DNA from 3 places in the Rhizobium sp. Root1204 genome. Region 3 is predicted to be linked to each of the others. Evidence: predicted binding sites of a transcription regulator. Region 3 holds the regulator's gene; each other region holds the start of a gene.
What was found. The regulator LexA, encoded in region 3, represses DNA repair genes until DNA is damaged. The targets are predictions, from matches to a motif close to TGTTCNNNNTGTGTTCNG.
Positions count from the first base shown of each region.

Region 1 (4,060 bases), on a different contig from region 3:
TCGACATAACCGAGCTTGACGGAATCACCGACGCGGAACGTACCGCTATCCGGCTTTTCCTGGCCAGTGATCATCCGGAACAGCGTCGTCTTACCAGCACCGTTCGGGCCGATGACACCAACGATGCCACCTGGCGGCAGCTTGATCGACAGGTCGTCGATCAAGACGCGATCGCCATAACCCTTGGTGATGTTTTCGGCTTCGATAACCACCTGGCCGAGGCGTTCGCCGATCGGAATGATGATCTGCGCATCGCCAAGACGCATCTTGTCAGCTGCTTCGACCAACTCGTCATAGGCCTTGATGCGGGCCTTCGACTTCGACTGGCGGGCCTTCGGGCTGGACGCAATCCATTCCTGCTCGCGGCTGATCGCCTTCTGGCGGGAGGCGTCTTCGCGGTTCTCCTGCGCCATGCGCTTGGCCTTGGCCAGCAGGTAGGCCGAGTAGTTGCCTTCGTAGGGAATGCTGCGGCCACGGTCGAGCTCGAGGATCCAGCCCGTGACGTTGTCAAGGAAGTAACGGTCGTGGGTGATCATCATCACGGCGCCGGGATACTGGCGCAGATGGTTTTCCAGCCAGCCGATGGTTTCTGCGTCGAGATGGTTGGTTGGTTCGTCGAGAAGCAGCAGGTCCGGCTTGGAGAGCAGCAGCTTGCACAAGGCGAGGCGGCGGCGCTCACCACCCGAAAGGTTGGTCACGTCGGCATCGCCGGGCGGGCAACGCAAGGCTTCCATCGCCATCTCGACCTGACTTTCGAGGTCCCACAGATTCTGGCCGTCGATGATATCCTGGAGCTTTGCCCCCTCTTCCGCCGTCTCGTCGGAATAGTTCATCATCAGTTCGTTGTAACGCTCGAGGATGGCGGTCTTGTCGGCCACCCCTTCCATGACGTTTTCCATCGCCGTCTTGTTCGGGTCGAGCTGCGGCTCCTGCGCCAGGTAACCCACCGTCGCGCCCTGGGCGACCCAGGCTTCGCCGGTATATTCCTTGTCGAGACCGGCCATGATGCGCAGTACGGTCGACTTACCGGCACCGTTCGGGCCGAGAATACCGATCTTGGCGTCCGGATAGAACGACAGATTAACATTCTCCAGCACCTTCTTGGTGCCGTAGGACTTGTTCAGCCCGGACATATGATAAATGAATTGACGTGCCATAGAGAGACTGCTCCGACGGAATGGGATTTTGCCCGCTATGTAGGCGAATTATCCCGGCGGAGCAATGAAGAAACCGGCTTTAGCCACGCCATTCACTCAATGCCGGCCGTATCGACGGCGCCTTTTGCACATTTGAAATCGGTATCGGCGGCCGCAAGGATCAGAGTTGAAAGGCCGGACATGGCTGAAACATCGCCCGCCAAGCCGATCGTCAGCCCGGTGACAACGCTGCGCGCACCGGCCTTCTCACACCGCATCCGGACACGATCACCCGATCCCTTGCCAAAGCTCTCGTCAAAGGCCTGTTTGACCTCGCGTTCCGTGACGTCCTGACCAAGCCGGGCCGCAAACAGGGCGCGCACCGCCGAGCCGTTGATTTCCTCGAGAAGACGAAGCTGCACCGAAAAATAGTCCTGCGCGGTGCTACCATGGCACGTGCCACTGCGCAGCCACTGATGCCGGTCGAGGCCTGATTGCGTTCCCGGCATGGCCACCATCAGCTTCGCGGCCGTCTCCTCCGCCATCGCCAGTTGCGGCAGGTCCAGCCAGTCGCCCTTGCGGTCGCGCGCTTTGATATCCGCAGAAACGCCGCAATAGCTCTTCTTCACCGGCCAAAGGCCGTGCAGGGAGAAATGGGTTGCGTCATAACGCTCCGAGGTCTGGCCGGCGCATTCCTTGCGGTTTGGCCGGGTTTCGCAAAATCCCGGCTGCCAGCTGATGGCGAAAATGTACTCGGTCTTACCTTTCACGGACGCGGCCTCCTCCGCCGCAAAGACCGGCGGCACAAACAGCACAGCGACCAGGATCATCCCCAGACGATGCAGAAACGGCACGAAGACAGTCCTCACATTTCCCGGCATATGGGCCTCCGCCAACAAGAACAAAACAAGATCATTTAGCGATTAAAACGGGAAAATTGCAACCAGAAATCCATGTGTGGCCGATTTTTCCTGACCTGATGTCAAACAAGCACCAAGCGCCGGTTGCCTTTGGCTGTTAAATCAAGTTGATAAAGATCAAGCGCAGAATTTCGCCTGGGAGGATCTAACGGGTGTTCGCCACGGTCGAAACGTTGCAAAGCCCAAGTGGAGCCGCCCTCGCCTGGCGCCATTGGCCTGCCAGCGGCCCGCATAAAGGCGTACTGCTTATCAGCCACGGACTGGCCGAACATTCCGCCCGCTATGCCCGTTTGGCCGAAGCCATGGCCACCCACGGTTTTAACGTCTATGCGCACGATCATCGCGGTCACGGCGCAACCAAAGCCGCCGATGCACCGCTTGGCCGCTATGCCCAGTCGCAAGGAACAACCAAGGTTGTCGAGGACGTCCGGGCAATGCGCGCGATGGCCGCAATCCGTCACCCTGGCCTTCCCGTCATCCTATTTGGCCATTCCATGGGTGGCCTGATCGCGCTGAATGCCGCAGAGGAAGACCCTGCTCTTTATGATGGGCTGGCTGTCTGGAATTCCAATTTCAATCCAGGCCTTGCCGGCCGCGCAGCGCAGGCCCTGCTTGCCATCGAAAAGATGCTGAAAGGCTCCGATGTGCCGAGCACGCTGTTGTCGAAGCTGACATTTGGCACCTGGGCCAAATCCATCCCCAATCGCAAAACCGATTATGACTGGCTGTCGCATGACCCGGTAGAAGTGGCAAAATACATCGCTGATCCGCTCTGTGGTTTCGATGCCAGCGTTTCGATGTGGATCGATCTATTCAAGCTGACTTTCGCCGGGGCAGAGCCGGACCGGCTGCAGCGGTTGCCGCAGGACCTGCCGATCCATCTTGTCGGTGGCGGCCAGGATCCGGCCACCAATGGCGGCCGGGAAATCTCGTGGCTGGCTGAGCGCATGAAAAAGGTAGCGTTGAAGCACGTGACGACAGTGGTCTACCCCACCATGCGCCATGAAACCTTGAACGAAATTGAGCGCGATGGTGCCATGCGGGATTTTGCCGGCTGGTGTCTTTCCGTCGCGGAGCAACGGAAATGAGCAAAGACCTGGCATGACCGGTATTCCCGCAAACCCGGCAACACGCAGCAACGACGTTTCCTTCGGCCTCAGCCTGATGGTCATCGCGGTGCTGATCTCGCCGCTGATCGATATTTTTGCAAAACTCGCAATCACCACCGTTCCCTCCGCAGAAATCACCGCCGTGCGTTTCGTCCTGCAGATGATCTTCATCCTGCCGATCGTCATCGTCCGCGGTACATTGTTCGATCTCACCTGGAAGAAAACCGGACTGCATATGCTGCGCGGCGGACTGCTCGTCGTCACAATGCTGTCCTTCATCACCACGCTGAAGGCGATGGAAGTGGCGGATGCCATCGCCATCTTCTTCGTCGAACCGATCATCCTGACCATCCTCGGCAGCATCTTCCTCAAGGAAACCATCGGCTGGCGGCGGTATACCGCCTGCGGCGTCGGCTTTTTCGGCGCGCTTCTGGTGATCCAGCCAAGCATGCAGGAAGTCGGCTGGATTGCGCTCTTGCCGGTTGTCTCGGCCTTCGGGCTTGCTGTGTTCCTGCTGGTCACCCGCATGGTGGCGCAGAACGAGGACCCATGGTCGATGCAGTTTCACGCCGGCGTCTGGGGCGCGCTGTTTTGCGCTGTCCTGCTGTATATCGGCGACGGCACCGGGTCGGAGATTTTCGATCCCGTCCTGCCGGATATGACCGCCAGCCTCTATCTGCTCGGCGTCGGCGTCACCGCAACGATTTCCGGTGTGCTCGGTGTCTATGCCTATCGCGCCGCCCCCGCCTCGGTGCTGGCGCCGCTGCAATATCTGGAGATCGTCTCGGCGACGATCTTCGGGTGGCTGGTTTTCGGCCACCTGCCCGATGCACTGAAATGGCTGGGTATCGCCATCATCATCGGTTCGGGCCTCTACATCATCTGGCGCGAACGC
Region 1 covers NZ_LMCZ01000043.1:135,935-139,994, reverse strand. The annotation lists gene ettA (energy-dependent translational throttle protein EttA) at 1-1,157, opposite strand, end outside; gene ASC96_RS30020 (ribonuclease) at 1,250-2,017, opposite strand; gene ASC96_RS30015 (alpha/beta hydrolase) at 2,209-3,144, shown strand; gene ASC96_RS30010 (DMT family transporter) at 3,158-4,060, shown strand, end outside.
Region 1: the regulator LexA is predicted to act here: its motif matches at 2,034-2,051, upstream of ASC96_RS30020 (ribonuclease).

Region 2 (4,060 bases), on a different contig from region 3:
TCGGGCTCGAACCAGGCCAGAAAACGCCGGCGCGCATATCCCTGCTCGGCATCGATCTCCTTGAAGCGGACGAAGGCCGTCATCTTGTGGCAATCGCGCCGCACGGATTTTTCCATCGCATGCAGCTGGGCCACGTCGGCATCGGAGAGCACCTGCAGAAGCGTGCGCTCACGCTGCAGCCGAAAAAGAATCCGGTAGAGAAGCTGGAAACGCAGGGGATCGCTGTGGCAGATCACAGCTTGTGCCAATGACAAAAACGCCTTTGGGACAGTCACGGCCGGCACGGACGCTGCAGCGGTATTAGGCGCCTGCGGTGCTTCGGCAGCAGGTCCGAACAGATCGTCCACCGCACCGTTCCTGCAACGCCAGTCAATCATTCGCGGCTCTGTGCGGGCAAGCAGCAGAGTTCGGGCAGCCTCCCGCCACTCCGTCAAATCTCCCCGGCCCTCCAACGTAACCGTTACCATCACAAAAGCGCCAGCTGTTCGGGTTTGGGCTCGAACATGGCCCGCAGATCAGAGCGATCGATCAGCCGATGCGGTGTCCAGCCCTCGGTGACGACGAAGGACTGCACTTTCTTGATCGAGACGTGCAGGCGCGCCAGATCCTCCAACCGCAAACGGCGGTGTCGCCGGGCAGACAGAATGCCGCTGACGGCCTTTGTTCCCAACCCCGGCACCCGCAGCAGCATCTCGCGTTCCGCCGTGTTGATATTCACCGGAAAACGATGGCGATTGGCCAGGGCCCAGGCGAGCTTCGGGTCCAGTTTAAGGTCCAGCATACCATCCGGCTGGTTCTCGGTAATTTCCTCGATGCCGAAACCGTAGAAGCGATAGAGCCAATCGGCTTGGTAGAGCCGGTGTTCGCGCATCAAGGGCGGTTTGATCAAAGGCAGATTTTTCGAGGCGTCGGGGATGGGGCTAAAGGCAGAATAATACACCCGGCGCAGTCCGTAGCTGCCATAGAGCCGTGCGCTGGTGCCAAGTATGCCCTTGTCATTGGTTTGATCAGCCCCGACAATCATCTGCGTGCTCTGGCCCGCCGGTACGAAACGCTTACGCCGCTTCGTCTGCAGTGTCGGCTCGCCGGCAGCCTCGATCTTCAGCCTGAGTTCACCCATCGATTTACGGATGTTGGCCGGCCGCTTTTCCGGCGCCAGCCGGGTCAGCGCAGAATCAGTCGGCAACTCGATGTTGATAGAGAGACGATCGGCATAAAGTCCGGCCTGCTCGATCAACAGTGGCGAGGCCTCCGGGATCGACTTCAGATGAATATAGCCACCGAATTTGTGGGTGACACGCAATTCCCGTGCGATGCGGACCATTTCCTCCATCGTGTAATCCGACGAGCGGATGATCCCCGACGAAAGAAAAAGGCCTTCGATATAATTGCGCCGGTAGAATTCCAGTGTCAGCCAGATGACCTCCTCGACGCTGAAGCGTGCCCGCTCGACATTGCTGGACGACCGGTTGATGCAATAGGCACAATCGTAGATGCAGAAATTCGTCATCAGGATCTTGAGCAGCGAAATGCAACGTCCATCCGGCGCATAAGCGTGGCAAATGCCTGACCCTTCGGTCGATCCCAAGCCGCCGGACTTGGACGAATCCCGCTTCACCGTCCCGCTTGAGGCGCAAGACGCATCGTATTTGGCGGCATCGGAAAGGATGGCCAAGCGTTCATTCAGCGATTTCTTCATATTGTTCATGATATGTTCTTTTCCGATCTTCGTCAACGTGAGGAACCCGAAAGATCGGAACGATTGGCGGAGGCGGCCGTTGTAGGCACGAACCCTCTCAAATCTTGAAGAAGGAGATGGCCTCATGCCGTTCATCGACAAATCCAAAATCCTCATTCTTGCCACCCATGGCTATGAACGCTCCGAACTGCGCGTGCCGCTGGACGAGCTGAAAAACCGTGGCGCGAGCGTCAAGATCGCTTCTCTCGACAACGATCCTATTAAGAGCTGGGACAAGAAAGACTGGGGCGACACGGTGAATGTCGACCTCCTTGCCAGGGATGTGAATATCGACGATTTCGATGCACTTGTTCTGCCCGGCGGCCAGATGAACCCTGACATTCTGCGTCACGATACGGATGCGATGCGCGTTGTCAGGGAATTCGTCGCGTCCGGCAAGGCTGTCGCAGCCATCTGCCATGCGCCTTGGCTGCTCATCGAGGCCGATGCGGTGCGTGGTCGCAAGATGACGTCCTATATCTCGATCAAGACCGACATGAAGAATGCCGGGGCGATCTGGTCGGATGAGGCTGTCGTGACCGATAAGGGCATCATCACTTCGCGCAATCCAGGCGATCTGCAACCATTCATCGCCAAGATCGTTGAGGAGGTCGAAGAGGGCCGCCATGAGCGCCGTGCCGCCTGATCCCGCCGCAGGAAAGGAAAAACAATGGCCGATCTTTCAAAGACCAAAAATGATCCGTTACAACAGCTGTGGGACGTGGCTGGCGATATCCATGCCGGGATGCTGGGCGTCGAGGGCTCCAAGCAGCATATGCAGCCGATGGCACCTTTCATCGAAAAGGAAACCAATTCAATCTGGTTCTATTCCAGGGCCGATAGCGATCTCGTCAAGGCAGTGCGTACCGGCGACCGGGCGCATTTCTGCATCATCAGCAAGGACCATGACTATCACGCCTGCCTCGCCGGCATGATCGACGAGGTGGAATCCCGGACGCATATCGAAAAATTCTGGTCGCCGATGGTGGGCGCCTGGTTCGAGAACGGTAAAGACGATCCATCCCTGACGATGCTTCAGTTGAAGCTCGATGACGTGGCAATCTGGGCCTCTTCGAACAGCACGCTGCGCTTCGGATGGGAAATGGCCAAGGCCAATCTGACAGGCAAGGAGCCGGATCTCGGCGTCCATACCCAGATATCACTGCCACACTGACCCCTCATCGGTGTGGATCTGGCGTCCCGTCCCCGTTCCTCGGGGGCGGGGCGTTTTCATCAGAGCGAAAAGCGGCCGTATCGGCCATTGCTATAGACCAAAGAATGTCCGTCGCCAGCAACGATGGAGACGACGCGGCCGAGAATGATCGCGTGGCTGTGGCGTTCGATCACCTCGTCCACTTCACAATCAATACCAGCCAACGCACCGCGCAGGACAGAAGCCCCGCTTGCCAGCGTAAACCACTCTGCTCCGTCATAGCGCTCGCTTCCCTTCAAACCGCCCTTGCCGGCAAACCGGTCGGCGACATCCTGCTGGTCGGCGCTGAGAATATTGACGCAGAAATGCCCGTAGCGGCTGATGATGGGCCAGCTGGACGAGCTGCGATTGATGTTGACGATCATCGTTGGCGGATCGACGGACAGAGCAGTGGCTGACGTCACTGTCGCGCCGGTCCGTTCGTCACCAACGCCGGCGGTAATGACGGAGACACCACCCGGCATCCGCCGCATCGCCGATTTCAAGGCATCCTCATCCGCCACATGCGGAAAGGACTGCCCCTGTGGCGCGATGGTTCGGTCGAGCGAATTTCTCAAAGCGAGGTTCATGCGGGTCCACTCTTTTGCCGTCTCGTTCACGATGGCCGATTTACGCATGGAAAATGCCCTCGTCTCAAGCAAAGAACACCCGTGGCCGCCCGGGAAGCCGGATCGCTTTTTCAATCATCATAAAATTTATAGATTATATTATTTTCTAAAGGGAGACGAAATTTGCCAAGCTTGGATGCTCCCCGAATGCAGCTTCGCCAAATAGGATATCAAAAGTATAGACTATTGACAGTCGCATCAATTGTGTCAGGATTGTGTTAACGGCCGTTAACCGGTCCACGGAAACAGCGGAGAACGGAATGTTTTATCACGGTGGAATGACACTGGGTTACCTGACACCTCCGGTGAAAAAAGAAAAGGCCATCCGCGTGGAAATGCCCGTTCGCCAAAGCCGCGAAGAGCAGACCGAGTATGAACAGGAGCGCGATCAGGAACTGAGCCGCGCGTTTCTCACGCCCTGGCACCTCTTCTACTGATCCGTAGGCAGATAGACTATTGGGCCGCCACCGCGCCACGGCCATTGGCAGCGATAGAGGAATA
Region 2 covers NZ_LMCZ01000006.1:180,755-184,814, reverse strand. The annotation lists gene ASC96_RS08445 (UdgX family uracil-DNA binding protein) at 1-467, opposite strand, end outside; gene ASC96_RS08440 (putative DNA modification/repair radical SAM protein) at 467-1,699, opposite strand; gene ASC96_RS08435 (type 1 glutamine amidotransferase domain-containing protein) at 1,824-2,384, shown strand; gene ASC96_RS08430 (pyridoxamine 5'-phosphate oxidase family protein) at 2,409-2,912, shown strand; gene ASC96_RS08425 (flavin reductase family protein) at 2,972-3,568, opposite strand; gene ASC96_RS33295 (hypothetical protein) at 3,820-3,996, shown strand; gene ASC96_RS08420 (AraC family transcriptional regulator) at 4,013-4,060, opposite strand, start outside.
Region 2: the regulator LexA is predicted to act here: its motif matches at 1,702-1,719, upstream of ASC96_RS08440 (putative DNA modification/repair radical SAM protein).

Region 3 (4,060 bases):
CCAATGTGCGGACTGAGTTCGACAAAGCTTTCACAGTGAAGGGACTTGGAAACAGAGTGTCCGCATGGTTCAGCCAGGCAAGGGGCTGGCAACTGATCAGGCGCACAACGAAGCCACCGACTATATGCTGGAAGCGATGTTCGGCTGGAAGGACGGGAAGACATCCAAGATCTACACGCGCAACGCAGACCATGCGCGGCTGGCCAGACAGGCCGTATCGAAGATCAACTGTGATGGGATGGGCACGAAATTGCTCGAAAGCAAGGACGGGACGGAGGGGTGAAATAGGAACCGACTGCCACACCCGCTATATTTTCGATTGATTTCAAGGTCTTACTGGTGGAGCAAGAAAGGTTTGGAGGCCTCGCCCGGAATTGAACCGGGGTGCAAGGATTTGCAGTCCTCTGCGTCACCACTCCGCCACGAGGCCTCACCAGTTCAAATAGTCGAACTGTGGCGGCGGTTTAGAATGATCCTAGACAAATCGCAAGAGGGTATTTCTGAAAAACGTTCTTGGTCATTTCTGAGATGCCGTTTCCGAACCCTTCTTCCACAGCTTTGGGGATGAACAAGCCGGTGTGCGAGGAGCCGAAAACGAGATTGCGGCGTCCCGGTCAAAGCGCCACGTCCCTGCCCTGTTGCCGGGCGCATTCTCACGAAGGTGACGGGCGACGGATTCGTGAATTGGTGCGCAAGTGCTGCCGTCGGCTGTTCGATTGATGAAGCGCCAAAGCCCTTAGCGAAACGGCACTGTTTCTAACGCCTTGCCAACGCGGGCCGTTGCAGCAGCCGGCCCTTTTCCCTAACGATGCCAATCGTTCAGCTCTTGGCTGGAGCGATCCGCATTATCTGTCCACGTCTCAATTGACGCGCGGGCAACCCTGGCGGTTTGCAAGTTTCAAGACAGTGTATTCGCCACGGCGTCCAATGCCGTCAACGACAACAAGGCGCCGGTTTATCGAGCGGATGCCGGGATCACGCATTCCGTACTGATAGGCACGGCGGATTGCCTGCCGTTCACTGCAATTGCTGCGCGGACGATACTCATTATTGTATCGCCGGTCTCTGTATTCAACTGCGGGACTGTCGCGTCCGATGTATATGTCCAAGGATTGGGCCAACGATGCTGGTGCCTGAACAGTCGAAATGACTGTGGCCATCAATGCCACGACCAAAACTTTTGTAAAAACGGTTCTCACATTGGCCTCCTGGGTTCCGTCCACGAATAGAGCCGATAGGTCAACGAAATCCTACTAAATAGGTTCCAAAAATAGGGTGCGATAGGGGAACGGCAACATTTGCCGATGCGCAAGCCGCATTGAAAATTCATAGGCTTACAGCCCGTTAATCGGGCGTATTGAAGGAAAAATCATGTCCCTTATTTCCGCCGCTACTCATGATTTAGAGTGCTCCGGTCGGTTCATGAGGTCGCTAAGGCATTATCTTTCAGGGGGCAAAACTATCGTCGCGCCGGACGGTGACAGGTTTGCAGCCATGTCTACAAATCACGCAATCTTCCCCACTCCTTTAAGCTGCCATAGCTGAAGTGATATCAGATCAATGATAACGGCGGATCAGCCCGACGAGTTTTCCCTGTATCTTGACCCGGTCCGGTCCAAAAATCCGCGTCTCATATGCAGGGTTGGCGGCTTCCAGCGCGATCGAGGCGCCTTTGCGGCGAAACCGCTTCAATGTCGCTTCCTCGTCATCAACCAGGGCGACGATGATTTCACCGGGGCTGGCACTGTTCGTATTGCGGATGATGACCGTGTCGCCGTCGAGAATGCCCGCCTCGATCATCGAATCACCGCGCACTTCAAGTGCGTAGTGCTCACCGGTCCCAACCATCTCGAGCGGCACGGAAATATCATGCGTATTGTTCTGAATCGCGGAGATCGGTACGCCGGCGGCGATCCTGCCCATGACAGGTATGGAGACGGTATCGTTGTTTGCGGCGGCCTTGACGGGTGCGGCAGGTGCCGGTTGTGTACCAAGACTGCCCTGGATGACGCTCGGTGAAAAGCCGCGCTTTGGCTGAAGGCTCGTGGTATAGGCTTCTGGTAACTTGATCACTTCCAGCGCCCTCGCCCGGTTGGGCAGACGCCGGATGAAGCCTCGCTCCTCAAGCGCTGTAATCAGCCGATGAATGCCGGATTTCGACGCAAGATCCAGTGCATCCTTCATCTCGTCGAACGATGGCGGTACGCCCGATTCCTTCATTCTTTCGTGAATGAACAGAAGCAGTTCCTGTTGCTTGCGGGTCAGCATGAACGATCACTCCAGAATCTAGAAACAAATCAAGAACGAACACTATCTGTTCCATATGTGTTCCGCAAGTCCCTAAAATTCGTGAGTGTTTTCAACGCAACAGAAAATCGTGCTGCATAGCGGCTCCTTTCCACTCAGCATTCCGCCTGCCATTCATCGCGGGAAGCTATCTGTTGGAACCTTTGCGCCGCCGGTACCGTTTCGGTTTATCTCGAAACAATGCGATGGACGGCCTGCTCCGGATGCCGTCCGAGGAGGCTTTGATGGCGAAATACACCGATGAGCGCGCTTCCGATGCCGATATGCAGAAAACCGTGGAATTGAGCGGCGTGCAGGCCCGTCAAGGCTTTTTGGGCCGGCCGGTGCTGATGGTACTCATCTGCGGCGTGGTCCTTGCAATGCTCGCCTGGGCCGGTGCGGAAGTGTTTGGCGAAAGCACAGACAACGACGCTGCGACCAAGGTTGAGGAAAAGCTGCCTGCCCCGAACAATGGCGCTCCGGCCACGCAGGAAACTCCGGTCGATCCGGCGCAAATGGCACCTGCGGACAAGGACCCGACGCCACAGACAGGCTCAGGCGGATAAGCGGATCGGATCCGGCGCAAGCCTCTGCCGAATCGGGAGAAGGGCTTACGTCCAGCTTCCTAGCTGGAAGCAGGCCATTTGCGCGCCCACCAGACCGAAAGCCGCCGCCTCTTTCGCCGGACGAAGGCAAGGTCGTGCGACAGGACGAGAAGACCAAGGGGAATCATCCAGAAACCGAGAACCGGGAGAAAACCCAAAATACCGCCAAAGATCAGCGCGGCACCGATGGAAATGCGCAAAAGGCGCGATTGCGGCAGCCGCATACGCCACGTGCCGATGATGAGTTCGTGGGCGCGGGCATCGATGCCGAATTTTTTTGTTTTCCGCTGTTCTGCCATCAAATTCCACCTGCCAAATGTCCGGCCACCCGCCATCGCCTGCGAACGCTGCAATCCTGCGGGTTTATCCCCGGCAAATCAACGGAGCGCTTTCAACTCTCACATGGGGAGTTGTCCACAATCAGACAAGATTGTGCATTTTTTTTGAAAAACCGCTTGGCAAATCGGAAAAGCATTTGTATTAGCAGCCTCACTTCTGCAGCACACACCGCCGCAGATTATCCCTGGTAGCTCAGCGGTAGAGCATTCGACTGTTAATCGACAGGTCGCCGGTTCGAATCCGGCCCGGGGAGCCAATTTCCAAAGGCCTTGCTGAAAAAGCAAGGCCTTTTTGGTTTCTGGCGTACCCTCTGCGCCCGCCTTCATGTTCTACCGGTAACCGCTCGCGTCCGCCGGTTTTCCGGCATCCTGCACCTCGGTCATGTAGCGCCAGCAGTCCGGCCGCGATCCGTCGAGATCGGTAAAGCCGTAAATCTTGGCGAGATCGCCGCTTGAGGTCGATTGCCCGTTGAGGCGTCCCCGCTCCGGATCCGCAGCCAGGGATGAAACGGCGCGGCCGGTAAAGCGTGGGGTTTCGGAAATCACGAAATGCGGCTGGGCCTTTATCGCCTCCACCCAGTTTTCCTCGCGCACACCAAAGATGTCGAGCATCATTTCAGAACGCATCCAGCCTGGAGAGATTGCCACCGATGTCGCTGCATGCGGCGCCAGATCCTGCGCGTGTGCCCACGCCATGCGAATGACACTGGTCTTGGCGAGATCGTAGAACGGGCTGAGCCGGTAGTGGGTGGCATTGTATTGCGCCGTGCCATCGGTCATCTCGACCAGCAAGCCACCAGGATTCTCGATCATCAATGGCAATGCGTAATG
Region 3 covers NZ_LMCZ01000034.1:395,664-399,723, forward strand. The annotation lists gene ASC96_RS23190 (hypothetical protein) at 65-283, shown strand; tRNA gene ASC96_RS23195 (tRNA-Cys) at 357-430, opposite strand; gene lexA (transcriptional repressor LexA) at 1,558-2,268, opposite strand; gene ASC96_RS23205 (hypothetical protein) at 2,532-2,852, shown strand; gene ASC96_RS34095 (hypothetical protein) at 2,912-3,190, opposite strand; tRNA gene ASC96_RS23215 (tRNA-Asn) at 3,412-3,486, shown strand; gene ASC96_RS23220 (SDR family oxidoreductase) at 3,560-4,060, opposite strand, start outside.